DNA from 2 places in the Pararoseomonas sp. SCSIO 73927 genome. Region 1 is predicted to be linked to the other one. Evidence: riboswitches for the same ligand, from Rfam matches in the RefSeq annotation. Region 1 holds a riboswitch; the other holds the start of a gene.
The links. Region 1 has a riboswitch for cobalamin ahead of metE (5-methyltetrahydropteroyltriglutamate--homocysteine S-methyltransferase). Riboswitches for the same ligand answer to the same signal wherever they lie in the genome.

Region 1 (10,729 bases):
GGTGCTGTTCAACGCGATCGACGTGGACGCCTACTTCATGGAGTTCGACGACGAGCGCTCCGGCGGCTTCGAACCGCTGCGCTTCGTGCCGCGCGGCAACAAGGTGGTGGTGCTGGGCATCATGACCAGCAAGACCGGCGAGTTGGAGAGCAAGGACGAGCTGAAGCGCCGCTTGGACGACGCCTCAAAGTTCCTGCCGATGGAACAGCTGGCCATCAGCCCGCAATGCGGCTTCGCCAGCACGCAGGAGGGCAACAAGCTCTCCGAGGAGCAGCAATGGGCGAAGCTGCGCCTGGTGGCGGAACTGTCCGAGGAACTCTGGGGCCGCTGAGTCCAGGTCGGGCCGGGGAGCACGCTCCCCGGCCCCCTTACCCTGCCCTGCCCCTTACCCTGCCCGGGACACGCCCAGGAAGCGCTCCAGCGCCGCAGCGTCCTCCCGCAGCGCCGCGCTCTCGGCCCGGTGCACCACGCGCCCGCGCTCCAGGATCACCGCCTCGTCCGTCACGCCCAGGATCTTGCGGGCGTGCTGCTCCACGACGAGGGCGGAAAGCCCCTCCTCCCGCATGATCCGGCGCAGCGCCGCCAGCACCTCTTCCACGATCACCGGCGCCAGCCCCTCGGTGGGTTCGTCCAGCAGCAGCAGGCGCGGGTTCAGCACCAGCGCCCGGCCGATCGCCAGCATCTGCTGCTCCCCGCCCGAGAGCTGGTCGCCCCCGTTGCGCCGCCTCTCCCGCAGCCGGGGGAACAGGGCATAGACCCGCTCCACGTCCCACGGCCCGGGGCGCGCGACGGCGGTCAGGTTCTCCTCCACGGTGAGGGACCGAAAGATGTTGCGCTCCTGCGGCACCCAGCCAATTCCGGCGCGCGCGCGCCGATCCGGCGGAAGGGCGGTGATGTCGCGCCCGGCCAGCGCCACGCTGCCGACGGTGCGGCGGGTCAGCCCGACGATGCTGTTCAGCAGCGTCGTCTTGCCCATGCCGTTGCGGCCGAGCACGGCCATCGACCGCCCTTCCGCCAGGGTCAGGTCGATCCCGTGCAGCACCGCGGCGCCGCCATAGCCGGCGGAGAGGCCATTGACGGCGAGCAGCTCAGCCATGCCCGCCCTCCCCGAGATAGACGGCGCGCACGCGGGGATCGGCGGCCACCTCGGCCGGCGTGCCCTCCATCAGCACGGCGCCCGCGACCAGCACGGTGATGCGCTCGGCGAAGCGGAAGACCAGGTCCATGTCGTGCTCGATCAGCAGCACCGCCACCTCGCGCGGAAGTGCCGCGACGGCGGCCAGGATGTCCTCCCGCTCCGCCTCCGGCACGCCCGCGGCGGGCTCGTCCAGCAGCAGCACGCGCGGCCGGGCGGCGATGGCCAGCGCCACCTCCAGCAGCCGCTGGCGGCCATAGGGCAGGTCGCCGACGCGGCGCCCCATGGCGTCGGCCAGCCCGAAGCGGCCGAGGATCTCCGCCGCCTCCTCCGCCACGTGCCCTGCCCCTGGGCCACCACGGCCCAGGCGGCGCCACCACCCGCCATCCAGCCCCATGCGGCGCGAGACGGCGATGGAGACGCTCTGCAGCGGCGTCATCTCCGGGAAGAGCTGGTTGATCTGGAAGGTGCGGGACAGGCCGCGCCGCACGCGCCGGTCCTGCGCCAGCCCCGTCACCTCCTCACCCCCCATCAGGATGCGGCCGGCACCGGGGCGCAGCACGCCCGTCAGCAGGTTGACCAGCGTGGTCTTCCCCGCGCCGTTCGGCCCGATCAGCGCGTGCCGTGCGCCTGGGAGCAGGGAGAGGCTCACCTTATCGGTCGCCAGGAAGGCGCCGAAACGGTGCGTCAGCCCGATCGTCTCCAGCGCGGGATTCACGGCGCGGCGCCCTCTGCCGGGCGGCGCAGCCGGGCTATCCAGGCGCGCGGCCTGTCCCGCCCCAGCAGCACCAGCACGACCAGCAGCGCGCCGATCCAGAACTGCCAGTACTGCGGCGTGAGGCTGGAGAGCAGGTCCTGCATCAGCTTGAACACCACCGCGCCGACCAGCCCGCCGTAGAGCCAGCCCACCCCGCCGATCAGGAGCACCAGCAGCCCATCCGCGGAGCGCTGGAAGGAGAGCACGTCGAGCGACACGAACCCCGTCACCTGCGCCAGCAGCGCCCCCGCCACACCGGCCAGCGCTGCACCGAGGGTGTAGGCCGCAACCAGGCGGCGCCGAACGGGGATGCCCAGCGCCGCCGCGCGCAGTGGGTTGGCGCGGATCGCCCGCAGCGCCCAGCCGAAGGGCGAGAGCGCGATCCGCCGCAGCAGCAGGAAGGCCAGGAACAGCACCGCCAGGGCGTAGGCGGCGCCCACATGCCCTTCGAGGTCGAACTCGAACCGGCCCAGCAGCGGGCCGACGATCATGCCCTGCAGCCCGTCCGCGCCGCCGGTCAGGCCAGTGAAGCGGTTGGCCAGCTCGAAGAGAACGGTGGCCAGGCCGAGCGTCACCATCAGCCGCGTCAGGTCGCCGCCGCGCAGCACAAGCGGCGCGGTGAGCAGCCCCAGCACCCCCGCCGTCCCGCCGCCCAGCAGCAGGCCGAGCGTCGGGTCCCCCAACCCGCGGGAGGCGGCGATCCCGGCGACGTAGGCGCCCCATCCGAAGAAGGCCGCGTGACCGAGGGTGAGGATGCCGGCATAGCCGAGCACGAGGTCCAGCGAGAGGGCGAAGAGGGCCACCACCGCCACCTCCGCGATCAGCGCCGCGCGCTGCGGAAACACGGCGTAGGCGGCCAGCACCAGCGCCCAGAAGGCGATCTCCGCCGGGCGCCAGCGCGCCAGCCCCGCCAGTTGCCGGCGGGCCGTCTCCTCCGGTGCGGCCGTCACCGCGCGCCCGCCCGCCCGAAGAGCCCCTGCGGCCGCCAGACCAGCACCGCGAGCATCACCCCGTATATGATGAAGGCACCCATCGAGGGCAGGTAGTACTTGCCCGCCACATCCGCGATCCCGAGCAGCAGCGAGGCGAGGAAGGCGCCGGGGATGGAGGCCGTGCCGCCCACCGTCACGACGATCAGAAAGTAGATCATGAACCGCAGCGGGAAACCCGGATCCAGCCCCAGGATGTCCGCCCCCAGCGCCCCGCCCAGCCCGGCAAGGCCGGAGCCGACGGCGAAGGTGACGGTGAAGATCAGCCCGACATCGATCCCCAGCCCCCGCGCCACGCGCGAATCATCCACCGCCGCGCGAAGCCGGCTGCCGAAGCGCGTACCGGCCAGGGCCAGGTGCAGCGCCAGCGCAACGGCCCCGCAGATGCCGATGACCAGCAGGCGGTAGATCCCCATGCCGATGCCCGCCACCTCGATCCGCCCGCGCAGCGCGTCCGGGATCCTCACGAATTGCTGGCTCGGTCCCGCGGCATAGTCCACCACCGCCACGGCCATGAAGATCAGCCCCACGGAGAACAGCACCTGGTCCAGGTGGCTGCGCGCGTAGACGTGCACGTAGAGCGTCCGCTCCATCAGCGCGCCCAGGGCGGCGGTGGCCAGGAACACCACCGGCAGCGCCGCCAGGAAGGGCACGCCCCAGGCGTTCACCAGCACTAGCGCCGCGTAGCCCCCGGCCATGGCGAAGGCGCCATGGGCCAGGTTCACCAGGTTCATCAGCCCCAGCGTGACGGCCAGGCCGCAGGCGAGGATGAACAGCACCATCCCGTAGGCGATGCCGTCGAACAGGACCGTCAGCATGGGGCGTGGATCAGCCGGCCGCCTTGGCCGGGTCCTTCACCGCGGGCACGGTGGCGATCTCCACGTTGTACAGCTCGCCCCCCTGCCGCTCGACGCGGCGGATGTAGACGTTCTGCACGATATCCCGCGTGGCCGCGTCGATGCTGACGGGCCCGCGCGGGCTCTCCCAGGAGAGGCCCTTCATCGCGTCGGCCAGGACCTGCCCGGCGGCGCCGGCGCCCGCCTTCTCGGCAGCCAGCCGCAGCAGGGTCATGCCGTCATAGCCGCCCGCCGCCATGAAGTTCGGCCGCATCCCCGCCGCCTCGCGGAAGGCGGCGACGAAGCGGCGATTGGCCTCGCTGTCATGCGCGGCGGAGTAGTGATGGGAGGAGACGACGCCCAGCGCCGGATCGCCCATGCCGTTCAGGATGTCGTCGTCCAGCACGTCGCCGAGCGCGATCAGCCGGATGCCCGCATCCTTCAGCCCGCGCTCCGCGAACTGCCTCATGAAGACCGAGCCGACGCCGGCGGGCACGAAGACGAAGACCGCCTCCGGGGTCGCATCCCGCGCGCGCTGCAGGAAGGGCGCGAAGTCCGGATTGGCCAGCGGCACGCGCAGCGCCTCCGCCACCGTGCCGCCCGCCGAGCCCAGGCGCTGGCCGAACCACTTCTCCGCGTCCAGCCCGGGGCCGTAGTCGGAGACGACGGTGACGGCCTTGCGGATGCCGTTTTCCGCCGCCCAGCCCGCCAGCGGCACCGTGACCTGCGGCGTGGTCTGGGAGGTCCGGAACACGAAGGGCGAGGCCTCCGTCACGGTCGCGGTGGCGGCGGACATCACCACCATCGGCACCCGCCCGCGCGCCGCGATCGGGGCGGCGGCCAGGGCATGCGGGGTGAGGACGAAGCCGGCAAGGGCCGAGACCCTCTCATTCACCACCAGCTCCTGCGCCAGGCGGCGGGTGGCGTCGGCCGCGCCCCCGTCGTCGCGCAGCAGGATCTCGACCGGGCGCCCCGCGAAGGCGGGGTTCTGGCGGGCGTAGAGCCGCACGGCCGCCTCGATCTGCTTGCCCGTCGAAGCGAAGGGGCCAGTCATGGAGAGGATCAGACCGACCCGGAAGGGCGCGTTCTGCGCGGTCGCCGGGCGGGCCAGCACGGCCGGTGCCAGCGGCAGCCCGGCCGCGCCGAGCAGGAGGGTGCGGCGGTTCATCGTTCTCTCCCCGGTGGTCCGAAGGGCTACCTCGAATCCGCCTTGTAATACAGCCTGCCGATTCGGATCGGCTCCTGCTCCCGCCGTTCCGCTCCCCGCAGGGATCGGCGCGGGCCGCCGCGTCAGGCGGCCCCGGCGGGGGTCGCCACCTCGGCCGGCCTGGGCCGCACGCCCAGGACATGGGCGATGGCGTAGGTCAGCTCGGGGCGGTTCAACGTGTAGAAGTGGAACTCGTCCACCCCGTTCGCCTGGAGGGTGCGGACCTGCTCCGAGGCCACCACGGTGGCGACGGTCCGGCGCATCTCCGGGTCGTCCTCGGTGCCCTCGAACATAGCGCCCAGCCAGGCCGGCACGGTGGTCCCGCACATGGCGGAGAACTTGGCGGCCTGGGCGTAGTTGGACACGGGCATGATCCCCGGCACGATCGGGGCGGTAATCCCGGCCTTCAGGCACCGCTCGAGGAAGCGCAGGTAGGTCGCGGTGTCGAAGAAGTACTGCGTGATCGCCCGGGTGGCGCCGGCGTCCAGCTTGCGCTTCAGGCTGTCCAGGTCGTCGTCGGGGCTCCGGGCAGAGGGATGGATCTCTGGATAGGCGGCGACCGAGATCTCGAAATCCGCGATCCGCCGCAGCCCGGCCACGAGGTCCGCCGCATAGGCGTAGCCGCCGGGATGGGGCGCGTACTCGGTGCCGGGAGGGGCATCGCCGCGAAGGGCCACGATGTGGCGCACCCCCGCCTCCCAGTAGCCCCGGGCCACCTCGTCCACCTCCTCCCGCGTCGCGCCCACGCAGGTCAGGTGGGCGGCCGGCACGAGGTCCGTCTCGGTTGCCAGGCGCGCGACGGTGGCGTGGGTGCGCGCATGGGTGCTGCCCCCGGCGCCATAGGTGACGGAGACGAAACGCGGCCGTAGCGGCGCCAGCCGCCGCACGCAGGCCCAGAGCTGCTGCTCCAGCACCTCCGTCTTCGGCGGGAAGAACTCGAAGGAGAGGAGCGGCGCGGGCTGGTCGGCGCCCCGCGCCGGCAGCGGCCCCACCCGGTCGCCCGACAGCCAGCGCTCCAGCGTCGGTGCCAGCTTCACGATCTCTCCCATCACCCGTTCCCTCTTAGCTATTCACGGCCGCGCATCCGGGCGGCCCTGCGGGGCCGGGGGCCGCGCGGCCCCCGGTCCTGTCCTCACGTCACGCCAGCTCCCGGACCCGCTTCGCCGCGGCCACCATGTTCACCAGGGCGGCGCGGGTCTCCGGCCACTTGCGGGTCTTGAGGCCGCAATCCGGATTTACCCAGAGCTGCTCCGGCGAGAGGCGGGAGCGCGCGGCCTGCAGCAGCCCCGTCATCTCCTCCACCGCCGGCACGCGGGGGGAGTGGATGTCGTACACCCCCGGCCCGATCTCCGCCGGGTAGCGGTAATCGGCGAAGGCGCCCAGCAGCTCCATCTTCGACCGCGCCGTCTCGATCGAGATCACGTCCGCATCCATGTCGCCGATCGCCGCGATGATGTCGTTGAACTCCGAGTAGCACATGTGGGTGTGGATTTGCGTGGCGTCCCCGACGCCCGAGGAGGTGATCCGGAAGCACTCCACCGCCCAGTCCAGGTAGTGCTGCCAGTCGCCGCGGCGCAGCGGCAGCCCCTCGCGCAGGGCCGCCTCGTCGATCTGGATGACCCTGGCGCCGGCCTTCTCCAGGTCCGTCACCTCGTCCCGGATGGCGAGCGCGATCTGGCGGCAGGCCCGTTCGCGCGACACGTCGTCGCGCACGAAGGACCAGTTGAGGATGGTCACGGGGCCCGTCAGCATCCCCTTCATCGGCCGCTCCGTCAGGCCCTGCGCGTAGTTCCACCACGCCACCGTCATCGGCTCCGGGCGGGACACGTCGCCGAACAGGACCGGCGGGCGCACGCAGCGGGAGCCGTAGGACTGCACCCAGCCGTGCTTCGTGAAGGCGAAGCCGGAGAGCCGCTCCCCGAAATACTGCACCATGTCGTTGCGCTCGAACTCGCCGTGCACCAGCACGTCCAACCCGATCTCCTCCTGCCAGCGGACGGTGCGCGCCGTCTCCTCGCGCAGGAAGGCCTCGTACTCGGCGTCCGTCATCGCGCCCTTCCCGTGGGCGGCGCGCGCCTTGCGCACCTCCTCGGTCTGCGGGAAGGAGCCGATGGTGGTGGTTGGGAAGGCCGGCAGCCCCAGCGCCTCGACCTGGAGCCGGCGCCGCTCGGCGAAGCCCATGCCGCGCCGCGCCATCGCCGCATCCACCGCCTTCAACCGCGCCGCGACGGCATCGTCGTGGATCTTGGGCGAGGTCTTGCGGGCCGCGGCCGCGGCGGAGGACGCGGCGAGCGCGCCCGCCACGCTCTCCCGCCCCCCGTTCAGGGCGCCGGCCAGGGTCGCCAGCTCCTCGAGCTTCTGCACGGCGAAGGCGAGCCAGCTCCGCACGTCCTCGTCCAGCGCCGTCTCCTGCGCCAGGTCAATCGGCGTGTGCAGAAGGGAGCAGGACGGGGCGAGCACGATGTCACGGCCCGCCGCCACGGGCGCCACCCGCGCCAGGATCGCCTCCAGATCCGCGCGCCACACGTTGCGGCCGTCCACCACGCCGAGCGAGAGCACCAGCCCCTCCGGCGCCTTCGCCAGCACCGCGTCCAGCTGATCCGGCGCGCGGATCAGGTCGATGTGCAGCCCGGCCACCGGCAGGTTCACCGCCTCGTCCAGGTTGTCGCCCAGCCCGCCGAAATAGGTGGTCAGCATCAGCCTTACCGTCGGCGCCGCCTTCGACAGCGCCTCATAGGCCATGGCCAGCAGGGCCCGGTCCTCATGGGTGAGGTCCAGCACGAGGCAGGGCTCGTCGATCTGCACCCAGTCGGCGCCCGCGGCGGAGAGGCGGCGCAGCACCGTGGCGTAGACGGGAAGCAGCGCGCGCAGCAACTCCTCCCGGTTCACCTCGCCCGCGTGGCTCTTGCCGAGGCGGAGGAAGGTCACGGGCCCGAGCAGCACGGGGCGCGTGTGCACGCCCTGCGCCCTCGCCTCCAGGAACTCGTCCACCACCTTCGTGGAGGAGAGGGCGAAGGCCTGGCCCGTGGAGAACTCGGGCACAAGGTAGTGGTAGTTCGTGTCGAACCACTTCGTCATCTCGGCGGCCGGCACGTCCACCGCCTTGTGGGTGCAGCCGTGCCCGCACTCGGCGTGCGCCTCGCCCCCCTCAGCCCCCTGCGCGCCCCGCGCCATGGCGAAGTAGGTGTCGAGGTCCACGGGCCCGCCCGTCCAGCCGTAGACCGCGGGGACGGCACCGACCATGGCGCTGGTGTCCAGCACGTGGTCGTAGAGGGAGAAGTCGTTGCTCGGCACATGGTCCACGCCGAGCTCCTTCTGCCGCGCCCAGGCCGTCGCCCGGAGCTCGGCCGCGGCCGCCAGCAGCGCGGTGCGGTCCGACTTGCCGGACCAGTAGCGCTCAAGCGCGGTCTTCAGCTCCCGGCGGGGGCCGATCCTGGGGAAACCGAGCGATGCGACAGTGACGGACATGAACCTCGCCTTCTCTGTTCTGGCGCGGTGGGCAGCCGCGAGCCGTCGCGCGGGCGCACCCCGCCGATGGCGGAATCCGTCCGTGAGAGACCTGCGACCTGACCGGGCACCCCGCCGGAGGACGTTATGTGCCGGGGCAGGTCTCCTGGCTCGCGGGTCAACGCCTCCGGCCCGGCCTTCCCGGCGCGGGGGCGTGAACCCCTTGCGCCAGTGACGCGTGATGGACCTCGGCTCGCCGCTCACAGTTGCGGGGGCAGCCCCGGATTCGGCGCTCTCGCGCCCGCACCGGGTTCCCTCTTAGCCCCGGCGCAGGGTCGCGCGCCGGGGAACCTCGACCCCGGCATCTGACCGAAGCCGGCCGCGGGTGTCAAGCGACATAAAGATATCCTTATGAGGAACATGTCGCCCTGAGCGCCCTGACCTGCGCCGCGTTGGTAAACCCTTCACCGAAACGACCGATAGTCGCCGCCCTATCCAGCTTTCGGCGGCGCCATGGAAATCAGCTACGACCCGGACGGCCGGCCCTACGTCTCGCGCTACGAGGTCGGCGACCTTGTCCGCCTCCGCGCCTCGGAGCGGGGCGAGATGGCCATGGGGCGGGTGGGCGACTGGGGCATGGTTGTCGCGGTCGGGCGCGGCTGGTCCGAGAACTTCGACGTGCAGATCGCCGGCTACTCGGAGGGGCGGACCTCGAGCCTGAAGCGCCTGACCGGCCTCACCCGCCGCGCCGTGGTGCCCTGCGACCGCAACGGCGTGCCGGTCTCCCTGCCGGAGCGGAGCGGGCTCCGGGCGGTGGATGCGGGCATGACCCGCAAGGTCGGCCGCGCGAGATAGGGGCCCGCCTCCCGGCTGGCCCCGTTTCTGCTACACCCCGGCCCGGCAGCCGGAGATCCCCTGTGGACATCGCCCTCTTCAACCTCATGTCCCAGAACCGCCCGGACGAGACGCCGGCGGAGATCCTCCGCACGACCGTGGAGAAGGTGATGCTGGCCGAGGCGCTGGGCTTCGACGGCGCCTGGTTCGCCGAGCACCACTTCACCAGCCACTCCGTCTGCCCCTCCCCGCTGATGATGGTGTCGCACCTCGCGGGGGTGACCACGCGGCTCCGCCTCGGCCCGGCCGTGGTGGTATTGCCGCTGCACCACCCCCTTCGCGTGGTGCAGGAGGTAGGGATGCTCCAGGCGCTCTCCGGCAATCGGCTGATGCTGGGCCTCGGCACCGGCCACCAGCCGCACGAGTTCCGCACCTACGGCATCCCCATGGCCGAGCGCACCGCCATGCTGGAGGAGGGCTGGGACATCATCACGCAGGGGCTGACGACCGGCCGGGTGGGATATGCGGGCCAGCATTACGCCGTGCCGGACGCGCCGATCGCCGCCTTCCCCGGCGCCGTGCCGCCCCTCTTCCTCGCGGGTGGTGAGCCGCGGCTGCTGCAGCGCGCGGCCCGCGCCGGCGGCTCCCTCTTCATCAGCCAGGGCCATCGCCGTGCGGCCGCCGCCCTGCCGATGCGGGACAAGCTCCTGGCCGCCCTCCGCGCCGGCGGCCTGCCCGATTCCGCCCTGAGGCTCGCGGTCCAGCGCTACGTCTTCGTCACCGAGGACCCGGCCGAGATGCGCCGCGCGGCCGAGGGCATGCTGCGCTTCATCCGCACCACCCTCTCCCTCCGCGAGGAGGAGCCGCAGCGCGACGGCGCCTTCATGCGATCGATCCCCTTCGAGGGGGAGCCGAGCATCGAGTGGCTGATGGAGAACGCGCCCATCGGCCCGGCCAGGCGCGTGGCGGAGCTGCTGGCGGAGGACTTCCACACCCTCTCGCCGAGCCACTGGAGCCTGTACATGGGCTTCACCGGCCTGCCCGCGCCGCGCGTCCTCGCCTCGCTCGAGGCTTTCGGGACGGAGGTGCTGCCGCTGCTCCGCCGGTTGAGCCCGGAGCCCGCGCGCCTGGCCTCCTGAGCCGCCCCGGGCTCAGCGCGCCTCGGGCTGCAGCGCGCAGGGCCCCTCAGGGTCCAGCGCGTCGCGGCCGAGCTTGAAGTAGACCTGCCGGTCCTCGTCCCGCCCGGCCTCTCGGGCGTGCTGGACATCGAAGCTGCAGCCTCGGATCCGGACCAGCGCCTGCAGCCGGGACCGCAGCCCCATGTACCGCAGCAGGGCGTACTCCGCGCCGATCCGCCCGCCCACGACGAAAGCCGTCTCGGGCGAGGCGCCGTCGCCCGAGGTCACCACCGCCCGGACGATCCGGTCCGTCTCGGCCTCGGCCGCGGGGCGGTCGGGCCGGGGCCTGACCCGGAAGACCACCTCCCGCGTCCCGCGGGTGGCCCGGTCCATGGCCGTGACGATC
Region 2 (10,729 bases), 2.3 Mb from region 1:
TGGGTCAGCCCTCCACGACCGGCACCCTTCCTGCCCCCGCAGTCGCCTCGGCTCCAAGAGCCGAGGCGCACCGTCAGCCGGGCAAAGGCCAAAGCCTAGAAGAAGATGATGGTGAGGGGTCCGGGGAGAGGAAGAATTCCTTCTTCCTCTCCCTGGCCACGGACCGGAACCGAGGGATTAGAACGTCCCGCGGATTCCTGCCAGCGCGCTCCGCCCCGGGATGACGAAGCCGTTTGCCGGCTCGTAGCGGGAGTTGCCGAGGTTCCGGATCTCCACGAAGCCCGAGACCTTCTCGATCACCGGCACCGTGGCGGTGAGGTTGAACACCGTGCCGGCGCGGTTCTTCCCCGGTGCCGTGATGGAGGTGCCGTCGTCGTTGTAGCGGGCGAAGGCGCCTTCGGGGGAGGGTCCGGTGTAGATCAGCTCGGGCACCACGGTCACGCGGCCGCCCTGCGGCCCGCCCCAGGGCACGGGCGCGGAGAGGCGGGCGGTCAGGGTGGCGAGGTTGCGCGCGCGCCGGGCCAGGGGCTGGTCGTTGGTGGTGTCGCGCGCCTCCTGCACGGTCCAGGTGCCGGTGAGGGAGAGCCAGTCGGCGGGCCGCACCGTGAGGGAGAACTCCCCGCCGCGGATCCGCGCGCGCTCGACGTTGAGCAGGGTGGTGAAGCTCGCGTCGTAGTTGATCAGGTTCCTCAGCCGGTTGTCGAAGTAGAGGGCCGAGACCGTGGCCCAGGAGGTCACGTCCGTCTCGATGCCGGCCTCCCAGGAGAAGCTCTCCTCCGGCTTCAGGTCCGGGTTGCCCTGGAAGAAGCCGGTGATGGTGCCGAAGCGCTGGAAGAGGGAGGGGGCCTTGAAGGCGGTGCCGGCGGAGGAGCGCAGGCGGGAGGCGATCTCGGGAAGGGCGAGCACGCCGCCGAGGCGCCAGCTCGTGAAGCCGTCGTAGTCCTCCGGCCCGTCGTGCCGCAGGCCGGCGTTCAGGTCCAGGCGGTCGAAGAGACGCCCCTGGGCCGAGACGTAGCCGGCGGCGGAGCGCTGGGAGGCGTCCACGGTCGTGCGGAAGAAGGCGGAGCCGTTCGCGCTGTCGGCGGTCTCCTTCTCCCACTGGCCGCCGAACAGCACCGCCACGTCGGTCAGGGCGCCGGCATTCGGCAGGCGCACGGTGTTGTCGAAGAACACCGCCCGCCGCTCGGCGCGGTAGAGGTCGTCCGCCGTGGCGAAGGGGTTCGCCACGTCCGGCAGGTTGGTGTAGCGGCGCCGGTTGTGGCTGCCGGAGAGGGTAAGGCGCGTGCTCCAGGCGCCGCCGAACAGGTCCGCCGTGCCGCGCAGGTAGCCGAACCAGGACCGGTCCTGGGCGGTGTAGTTCGGGTCGTCGTTCGGCACGTTGTCGAGGCCGAGCGTGTTCTCCCGGCCGCGCACGAAGCCCTCGATCCGGGTACGGCCAAGGAACTCGCCCGGCACCGTCTCGCCGAGGGTCAGGCCGAGCCGGGCCGTGCCGACGGCGGAGCGCAGCCCGTCCCGCTCCCCGAGGTTGTTCGTGAAGCGCGGGGCTACGGCGTTGCTGCCGCGGGTGGAGAGGCTCTGGCCGGTGAGCTGGTAGTCGAAGGCGCCGAGGGTGCCGCCCACGCCGGCGTGGCCGCGCACCGTGGAGCGGCTGCCGCCCGCGGCCTCAAAATAGGGCGCCGCGGCGCGGTCGGCCGGGGCGGCGCGGGTGATGAGGTTCACCACGCCGCCGATCGCGGCGGAGCCGTAGACGGAGGAGGCGGGGCCGCGCACCACCTCGATCCGCTCGATGTCGCCCAGCAGCTCGTTGCCGAAGTTGAAGGCGCCGTTCGGGTCCGAGGGGTCGTTGATCGGCACGCCGTTCAGCAGCACCAGCACCTGGCGCGCGTTGGTCCCGCGCGCGAAGCCGGAGGCCTGCTGGCCGAGGCCGCCGGACTGCACGAGCCGGAAGCCCGGCACGACCGCCAGGGCCTCGGCGAGGGTGGTGTACCCGTTCTCCTCGATGGTCCGGCGGTCGATCACCGTGACGGCGGCGGGGATGCGCTCCTGCGGCGTCGGGACGCGGGTTGCGGTCACCACCACCTCGGGCACGGTGGCGGGGTTGGTCGAGACGTCCTGAGCGATGGCCGGCCCCATGGGAGCAATGGCGATCAGGGCGAGGATCCGGCGTTTCATCCCGGGGTGCCTCCGTTGCACGGTCCGCGTTTCGCCCCGGCCAGGGATGGCCGGAACGGGCTTGCGTCGTGCTCGCATGACGGAGGCGCGCCGGATGGCCGGCGCGCCCTGGGTCCGTTTACGCCGGTGCTCCCCGCCCGGCACGCGCGAGACAACATCTGCGCCGGCCGGTCTCCTGGCTCGCGACGTGGCGGGCACGCGCCCGCCTGACGGTCCCGCCTTCTCGCGCCGGTGGGCGCAATGGCATCGGGGGCCGTCGCCGTCGCCTACAGTTGCGGGGGCAGCTGCGGATCGGTGGCGGGGATCGCCACGTCGCGCATTCCCGTTTCAGCCCTTCCGGGCCACCGGCGCATGGGGCGGAACCTATCGACACGAACGCGTGAAGTCCAGGGAGGGGCAGCCCGGCCGGAGTGGCGAGGCGCAGGCGCCACATGCCCGCGCACGGGCGGCACCGCGGCGGCTCCCGCAGCCGGAACGCGGTGGCACCGCGCAACTGGAACGCAGAGCCGCGACGGCGTTTGACACTGATAGCCATTCTCACTTACTTCGCCGCCACACGTCAGCGTGAAGGAGCGGCCTGGTGAGCGTAGCCCGTCGGCAGAATACAGCAGCCCAGGTCGCCCCTCCCGTCAGGGCGACAGGCACGACGGACGGCATCCCCGCGCCCTGTCCGCGCCCGGCGACGGGCACCAGGACCCTCACCGGCGCCGTGGTGGCGTGCGGCCTCGCCCTCTCGGTTCAAGCCCAGGCCCAAGCCCCGGCCCAGGAGGCGACCCGGCAGGTGGCCCAACAGGCGGCCGGAACCGCCACGGGGCAGGCCGCGGCCGGGTCGGGCGCCGCGCCCGTCGCCGTGCCGATGGTGGATGTCACCGCCGCGGGGGCCCCGGGCACCCTGCAGCCGGCCTATGCCGGCGGCCAGGTCGCGCAGGGCGGGTCGCTCGGGCTGCTCGGCAGCCGCAGCCTGATGGACTCCCCCTTCAGCACGACGAGCTTCACGTCGCAGGTCGTGGAGGACCAGCAGGCGCGCACCATCGCCGACACGCTGATCAACGACTCCTCCGTCCGCCTCACCACCGGTGCCAACGGCTTCGACGACACCTTCTCCATCCGCGGCTTCCAGGTGGGATCCTCGGATGTCGGGCTGAACGGCCTGTTCGGGCTGATCTCCTCCAACCGCGCCCAGGCGCAGTACATCGAGCGGATCGAGCTCCTCCGCGGCCCCGGCGCGCTCATCAACGGCATCGCGCCCGGCGGCAGCATCGGCGGCGCGATCAATGTCATCACCAAGCGGGCCGGCGACGACCCGCTGACCCGCCTGACGCCGGTCTTCATCAGCGACGGCAATTTCGGCATCCAGGCCGACCTGGCGCGCCGCTACGGCGCGAACAACGAGTGGGGCGTGCGCTTCAACGGGCTGTACCGCGACGGCGAGGCCTCCATCGAGGACGGCAACCTCCGCAGCGGCCTCGCCGCGCTAGGGCTGGACTATCGCGGGGACCGGTTCCGCCTGTCCGTGGACGGCATCTTCCAGCGTGACGACACCCGGAACTTCCGCCCGCAGCTCACCCTCTCCAGCGCCATTCCCTATATCCCCTCCGTGCCGGATTCGCGCAGCAACTGGTTCCCCGGCACCCGGCTGCGCCAGCAGGACAGCACCATCGCTACCCGGGCCGAGTACGACGTGGCGGACTGGGTGACCGTCTACGGGGCCGTGGGCTACCGCGACGGCTGGAACGAGCAGACCTTCCCCGATTCCCGCCCGGGCGGCGCCAACGAGCTCGGCGACTTCCGGGTCACCAACGCCCTCTACGACTCCTACACGCGGGTCGTCAGCGGGACGGCCGGCGCCAACTTCCGGTTCAACCTCCTCAACGTCGGCCACACCCTCAACCTCGCCTATTCCGGCCTCCGGCAGGATGCGGGCAACGCCTACATCACCTCCGCCATCACCTACCCCTCCAGCATCTACAACCCCTCCTCGCTGCCGCCCATCACCGCCCCGCGCACCGACCCGCGCCGGGCCTCGATCACGGAGTTCTCGAGCTTCGCGCTGGCCGACACGCTCTCCTTCTTCAACGATCGCGTCCTGCTGACCGGCGGCGTGCGCTTCCAGAACGTGCAGGTGAACAGCTACAGCACGGCAACCGGGGCACGGACGAGCCAGTACGACGCCGACGCGACGACGCCCCTCGGCGGCATCGTGGTGAAGCCCTGGCAGAACGTCTCCCTCTACGCGAACTACGCCCAGGGCCTGACCCGCGGCGAGATCGTCGGCCCCGGCTTCAACAACACCGGCGAGGTCCTCGCCCCCTACAAGTCCGAGCAGATCGAGGCCGGCGTCCGCGTGGACTGGGGCAGCGTCACCACCACCGCTTCCGTGTTCCAGATCACCCGGCCAAACGCCATCCGCACCGCGGCCAACAACCGCGCCTATGACGGCGAGCAGCGGAACCGCGGCCTGGAGCTCTCCGCCTTCGGCGAGATCACGCCTGGCCTGCGCGCCCTGGTCAGCGCGACCTTCATCAACCCCGAGCTGACAAGCCCCACCAACCCCGCCGAGCGCGGCAACGACGCGGCGGGCGTGCCGGACAAGACCTTCTCCGGCAGCCTGGACTGGGACGTGCCGGGGGTGCCCGGCCTCGCCCTCAACGGGCGCGTGATTCACACCTCGGGCTCTTACCTCACCACCGCCAACACGCTGCGCTTCGACGGCTGGACGCGGGTGGACTTCGGGGCCCGCTACAGGACGGAGATCGCCAACAAGCCGGTCACGCTGCGCGCCAACCTGGAGAACGCGTTCGGGGCGGATTACTGGCTCACCACCGGCACCTTCGTGACCGTGGGCTCGCCGCGCACCCTCATCGTGTCGGCAGCCTTCGACTTCTGATGGACCTGGGCCTGACAGGTCCGGGACCAGGGGGCGCCGCCCCCTGAAACTCCCGCCAAGGGCCTGAGGCCCTTGGATCCCCTTCTGGCTGCCGCCATGCCGTCCTGAGACGGTGTTTCCGCGGGACGGGCTCCTTCCTGCCTTTGCAGTCGCCTCGGGTCATCGACCCGAGGCGCACCGTCAGCCGAAAGAGACCAGCTACTAGAAAAAGATGATGGTGAGGGGTCCGGGGAGAGGAAGAATTCCTTCTTCCTCTCCCTGGCCACGGACCGGAAGCGAAGGACGGGAACGAGGCCGTGCCGCGATCAGCGCGACAGGATGAACCGCAGCCCGCGCTGCACGGCCACGGGGAAGGCGGACATGTGCCCGTCGTCCGGCAGCGTCTCGAAGCCCAGTTCCAGCCCGGGCAGGGGCCGCAGCCGGTCCGCGAGTTCGCGCGCCCCGTCCACCATCCGCATCATCTCCATGCGCGGTCGCCAAGCCGGGTCGTGCCAGGGCGCGAGGCTCTGCTCGTAGGCGCCCACGGTCATCAGCAGGCGCAGCGGCGCGGGGCGGTCCGTGCGGGCGATGAAGCGCTCCGCCGATGTCAGGACCGCGCTGTCCTCCCACCAGATGGCGGGGCTGCCGGCCACGTAATCCCGGAAGGCGCCGGGCCGGGTGAACAGGGCGTGCAGCGCGAAGAGGCCGCCGAAGGAGTGGCCGAGCACGGCGTGGCGCGAGGCGTCGATCGGCGCCGCGCGACGGGCCAGGGGCTTCACCGTCTCCTCGATGAAGTCGAGCAGCTCGTCCGCGCCGCCCGTGCGCATGGCGGGGCGGCCCTCGGCGGCCGGCATCTCCCGGCCGGGCGGCGGGGTGAGGTCGAAGCTGCGGCGGACGAGGTCGTAGGGGTCGTCCGTCCGGTAGCCGATGCCCGCGACCACGGCGGCGGAGCGGATCCCGGCCTCGCGCGGCAGGAAGGCGAGGACGCGGATTGTGTCCACCACCAGGCCCATCACGGCGTTGGCATCGAGCACGGTGATCATCGGCCATCCCTCGGGCGGGGGCTCGCCGGCGGGGACGTGGAGGAAGACGCGGAAGGGGTGGCCGCCGCGCGATGCCAGCTCGTGCCGGGTGGTGCGGGGGATCGGCTCGGGCGCGGCCTCCTGCGCCCGCGCGAGGGTGGGGCAGGCCAGGGTGGGGCAGGCCAGCGCCGCGAGGAGGGGCGCGAGGCCGCGCCGGCGAAGGGGTACGGGGGGATGGAGGGTGGTCCGGATCATGCGGCCACTCATGCCACAGGGGGCCGCCCCCGTGACCGGATCGCCCCTGCGTTCGGGTGCGCGCGGCGGAACGCCCCTGCCGCGCGGCGCGGGGATGGAGAATCGGGTGCTGCGGCCGGGCCTGCCGGGTTAGGGGCTGCGGCATGACGGCCTGGACGGCGCGCGGCGCGATGGAATGGATTGGCGGGGGCGGCCGCGCGCGCGCCGGCGGCATCGCCGTGCGGGTGGTGGCGGCGATCCTCGGCGGCTACGCGCTGGGGGCCTTGCTCTCCGCCGCACTGGCCGTGGCGCTGCCCCCTGCGTTGGCCATGGGGCGCGCGGACGCGGTGCTGACGGGGATGATGGCGGGGCTGGCCGGGCACGCCGCCGCCGCGATCTGGGTCTTCGCGGCGCGCAGCGCGGCGCGGGCCGTGGCGGGGCTGCTTCTCGCCGCGCTGCCGCTCGCGGCGATGGTCCTGGCCGGCCATTGGCATGCTACGGGGAGGATCCTGCCGTGAAGACCGGCTTCCGGCAGTCCATGGCGTGGCTGCACACCTGGTCCGGCCTGCTGGCGGGCTGGATCCTCTTCGCCGTGTTCCTGACGGGCACGGCGAGCTATTTCCGGCCGGAGATCACGGCCTGGATGCGGCCGGAGGCGTATCGCGCCGGCCCTCCCCCCGCCTCCGCCCAGCCGATGGTGGACGCGCTGGCCCGGATGGCGCCCGGCGGCTTCACCCTCATGCTGCCGGACGGGCGGGACGGGATGGCCAGCGCCTACTGGCGCGAGGCCGGGGCGGGCCGCCGCGGCTTCCGGGAGGCGGTGCTGGACCCCGCGACGGGCAAGGTGGTGCAGGGGCGGGAGACGCGCGGCGGGGAGTTCTTCTTCCGCCTGCACTTCCAGCTTCACTACATGAGCCCGCTTTGGGGCCGCTGGATCGTCAGCTTCTGCGCCATGATGATGCTGGTGGCGATCATCAGCGGCATCGTCACGCACAAGCGGATCTTCGCGGATTTCTTCACCTTCCGCCCGCGCAAGGGCCAGCGGTCCTGGATCGACGCGCACGCGGCGGTGGCCACCCTCGCCCTGCCCTACCACGCGATGATCACCTTCACCGGGCTGGTCACGCTGATGCTGATGCTGATGCCCTGGGGGACGCAGCTGGCCTATCCCGGCGACGCGCGCGGCTTCAGCAACGAGGTGTTCGGCCGCGCGGCCCCCGCGCGCCCCTCCGGCCGGGCGGCGCCACTGGTGGCGGTGGACCCGCTGCTGGCGGAGGCGTCCCGGATCTGGGGCGGCGCGCCCGCCTCGCGGATCACCGTCTCCCTTCCCGGCGATGCCGCGGCGCGGGTGGAGCTGCTGCGCGGCCCGGCGGGCCGCCTCTCGTACCAGCGGGACGCGCTGGTCTTCGACGGCGCGACCGGCGCCCCCATCGCGCGGGAGGGGATGACGGGTGGGGCGGCGGCGACGCACGGCACGATGTACGGGCTGCACCTCGGGCGCTTCGCGGGGCCGGCGCTGCGGGCCCTGTTCTTCCTCTCCGCCCTCGCCGGCACGGCGATGGTGGGCACCGGGCTGATCCTCTGGGCGGTGAAGGAGCGGCAGGCGGCGGCGAAGGCCGGGCGCGCGGGACTCGGGCTTCGGCTGGTGGAGGTGCTGAACCTCGCGACCGTGGCCGGCCTGCCCGCCGCCATGGCCGCCTTCTTCTGGCTCAACCGCCTCCTTCCTGCCGGCATGGCCGGGCGCGCGGAGTGGGAGGTGAACGGCTTCTTCCTTGCCTGGGGTGCCCTGCTGCTGCACGCCACGCTGCGGCTGGGCGGCCGGCGCGGCTGGGTGGAGCAGCTGGCGCTGGGCGGGCTGCTCGGTCTCGGCCTGCCCGTGCTGAACGCGCTGACAGGCCCCTGGCACCTCGGCGTCACCCTGCCCGCCGCGGAGTGGCGGCTGGCCGGGCTGGACCTGGTGGTGGCGGCGCTCGGCGCCCTGCTGGCGGGTGCCGCCCTCCACCTCGCGCGGCGGTCGGGGCAGCCTGCCCGGAAGCCGCGGGGGGCGGCGCCGGCCGGCGGCCCCTCGGAAAGGCGCGGAATGGGCCCTGTGGCAGGGCACGGGCAGGCCGCCGAATGACGCGCCGCCGACCGGAAGGCACCGCCCCGCCCATCGGGGGGCCGCGCCCGTGACCGCGCTGAGCCTGGCCCTCGCCTATGCCGGCTTCACCGGCCTCTGCCTCGCGATGGAGAGGCACCACGAGCAGGTCTTCGGCACCCGCCGGATCCCCTCCCCGCGCGGGCACCTCCTCCGCGGGGCGGGCTGGCTCCTGCTCGCCCTCTCCCTCGCCCTCGCGGTGCGGGAGGCGGGGCCGGCGCTGGGGATCGTCCTCTGGGCCGGGCTGCTCACCGCCGCCGCCCTGCCCCTGGCCCTGCTGCTGCCCTACGCGCCGCGCGCGGCGGCGGCCGTGGCGCTGTCGCCGCTTCCCGTCGCGCTGCTCCTGGCGCTGCAGGCCCGCTGACGCCCGGGCGGCACGGCCCCGCCAAGCCCTTCCAGGGGCGGGCGCCCGTAACAGGCGCGGGGCCTGGGAGGGGTCACCTCCTGCTGCTGGCGAGCGCCTCGATCGTTAGGCGGAAGAAGGCCTCGGCGACGCTGAGCCCGTGCGTGCGCGCGTAGTCGCGGAGGTCCAGCAGGTCCTTCTCATCGACCGGCGCCTTCCTGCCCCGGGCGGGCGGGGGCAGCGCCCCGGTCCCGGCCGCCCGACCCCGCCGCCCGTCGAGCAGCGCCTCGGCACGGCCCGCGAGCTGCACCACCCCGTCCTGCTGCCAGGGGCTGAGGCCCTGCGGACGGGGGGCGGTGTCCACGACGCAGAGGGACCCGATCCGCAGGCCGTCGGCCGTCCGGATCGGCGCCCCGGCGTAGAACCGGACATGCGGCTCCCCCGTGACAAGGGGGTTCGCCGCAGTGCGCGGGTCGCCCGCCAGGTCCGGGATCACCAGCAGGCTGTCGCCATCGGCCGCCAGCGCGCAGACCGCCTGCTCAATGGGCGTCTCGGTCAGCCCGACCCCGACCCGCGCCTTGAACCACTGCCGCCTGCGGTCGAGCAGGCTCATCACCGCGATCGGCGCCCGGCAGAGCTGGGCAGCCTCCTGGACCAGCCCGTCGAACTCCGGTTCCGCCGGCGTGTCCATCACGGCGCACTCGGCCAGGGCGGCCTCGCGCCGGTCTGCGTCGTCATCGGGCGGGTAGGTGGTGGACATCTCGTCGGTACTCTGCAAAAGGGCCGGACGCTCCGGGCTGATCCTGGACAGCGCTCCAGGGGCGCACCCTCGGTCCCGTCACCTCCCGCAGCACCCCGGCTCGCGGTGCCACGACCCCGGCGCGGCGTCGTCCGGGCCGCGGGCCATCCCCGGGAGAGCGGGCCTCGCCGCCCTTCGCGGATCGCCGGCCAGCACGCCGTTCTCAGTCACGCGGCCCTCCGCAGGGCTGTTGGAGAGGAACTGGGATCGCAAGGGCGTTCTGCCCATCAGTATCCGCAACCCTGCCCGCCCTGCAAGGGAATGGCGGGAAGCAGCGGTCTCCGGCGGCGTTGATGACGGCCTATTTGTTCTCCGGGCCGGCGGAGCGGGGGAGCATGGCCCCCCGAAATCTCCCGGGCGGACGCGGCGTGATTGCCCTGAGCCGGAGGTCGCGTCCCCTGCACGCCGCGAGCGGATTGCTGCGGGCCGGCCCGGCTCCGGTCGCTGCGCCCACCCCCTCGCCGTGGCCGGCGACGTCCTCCTCCGGAGGGACGGAGCCTGGAGCTAGTCGTCCATCTGCGAGTCGAGGTTCGCGCCGTCGCCCTTGTAATCCTTGTGGTCGAGGTCCTCGAAGTAGATGTCGCTGGTGAAGACGGTGTCCGGGCGCCGGTCCGCGCCCTCCTTCCACTTCTCAAGCCAGGCCTGCACCTCCTCGGACCGGTAGTCCAGGATGCCCTGGTCCGACGGCGCGTCGCGCTGGCCGAAGGTGTAGATGGAGGCGTCCAGGTAGCGGTAGCGGTCCAGCCCGCCCTCGGCCAGCAGCCCGTCCTTGTCGAGTTGTGTGAAGAGCGCCTGCAGGTCGTCGTGGTGCGCGTTCATCGCCTTGCGGTTCTTCTCGTCCAGGATGATGTCCGGGATGAGGGTGGCGACGGAGAGCACGGCGGAGATGAAGAAGGAGGGCGCGGCGGCCGCCTTCAGCGCGTTGAGCCCGCCCAGCCCGGCCATGGAGAAAACGCCTGCCGCCGTGCCGAAGGCGCCGGAGGCGAGCTGCAGCGCCCCCTTGGCCACCGTCTCGTCCGATCCGCTGTCCAGGCCCTTGCGGATGGTCAGCCCGCCGATCACGGAATCCAGCACGCCGACGGCGGTGTTGCCGCCCGCGTCCAGTACCTGCAGCACCGCGGAGGCGCCGCGCTTCCAGCCGCTCGCGCCCTCCGGC

Region 2: another riboswitch for cobalamin. It lies ahead of VQH23_RS04700 (TonB-dependent receptor domain-containing protein); the one in region 1 lies ahead of metE (5-methyltetrahydropteroyltriglutamate--homocysteine S-methyltransferase).

Annotation. Positions count from the first base shown of each region.
Region 1 covers NZ_CP146232.1:4,137,292-4,148,020, reverse strand. The annotation lists gene VQH23_RS19565 (5-methyltetrahydropteroyltriglutamate--homocysteine S-methyltransferase) at 1-331, shown strand, start outside; gene VQH23_RS19560 (ABC transporter ATP-binding protein) at 386-1,096, opposite strand; gene VQH23_RS19555 (ABC transporter ATP-binding protein) at 1,089-1,853, opposite strand; gene VQH23_RS19550 (branched-chain amino acid ABC transporter permease) at 1,850-2,842, opposite strand; gene VQH23_RS19545 (branched-chain amino acid ABC transporter permease) at 2,839-3,699, opposite strand; gene VQH23_RS19540 (ABC transporter substrate-binding protein) at 3,710-4,885, opposite strand; gene metF (methylenetetrahydrofolate reductase [NAD(P)H]) at 5,008-5,973, opposite strand; gene metE (5-methyltetrahydropteroyltriglutamate--homocysteine S-methyltransferase) at 6,062-8,392, opposite strand; cobalamin riboswitch at 8,510-8,741, opposite strand; gene VQH23_RS19525 (hypothetical protein) at 8,885-9,226, shown strand; gene VQH23_RS19520 (LLM class flavin-dependent oxidoreductase) at 9,289-10,344, shown strand; gene VQH23_RS19515 (hypothetical protein) at 10,357-10,729, opposite strand, start outside.
Region 2 covers NZ_CP146232.1:986,871-997,599, forward strand. The annotation lists gene VQH23_RS04700 (TonB-dependent receptor domain-containing protein) at 178-2,172, opposite strand; cobalamin riboswitch at 2,320-2,536, opposite strand; gene VQH23_RS04705 (TonB-dependent siderophore receptor) at 2,753-5,059, shown strand; gene VQH23_RS04710 (alpha/beta hydrolase-fold protein) at 5,365-6,315, opposite strand; gene VQH23_RS04715 (DUF3649 domain-containing protein) at 6,459-6,812, shown strand; gene VQH23_RS04720 (PepSY-associated TM helix domain-containing protein) at 6,809-8,413, shown strand; gene VQH23_RS04725 (DUF3325 domain-containing protein) at 8,463-8,795, shown strand; gene VQH23_RS04730 (GAF domain-containing protein) at 8,869-9,534, opposite strand; gene VQH23_RS04735 (hypothetical protein) at 10,078-10,729, opposite strand, start outside.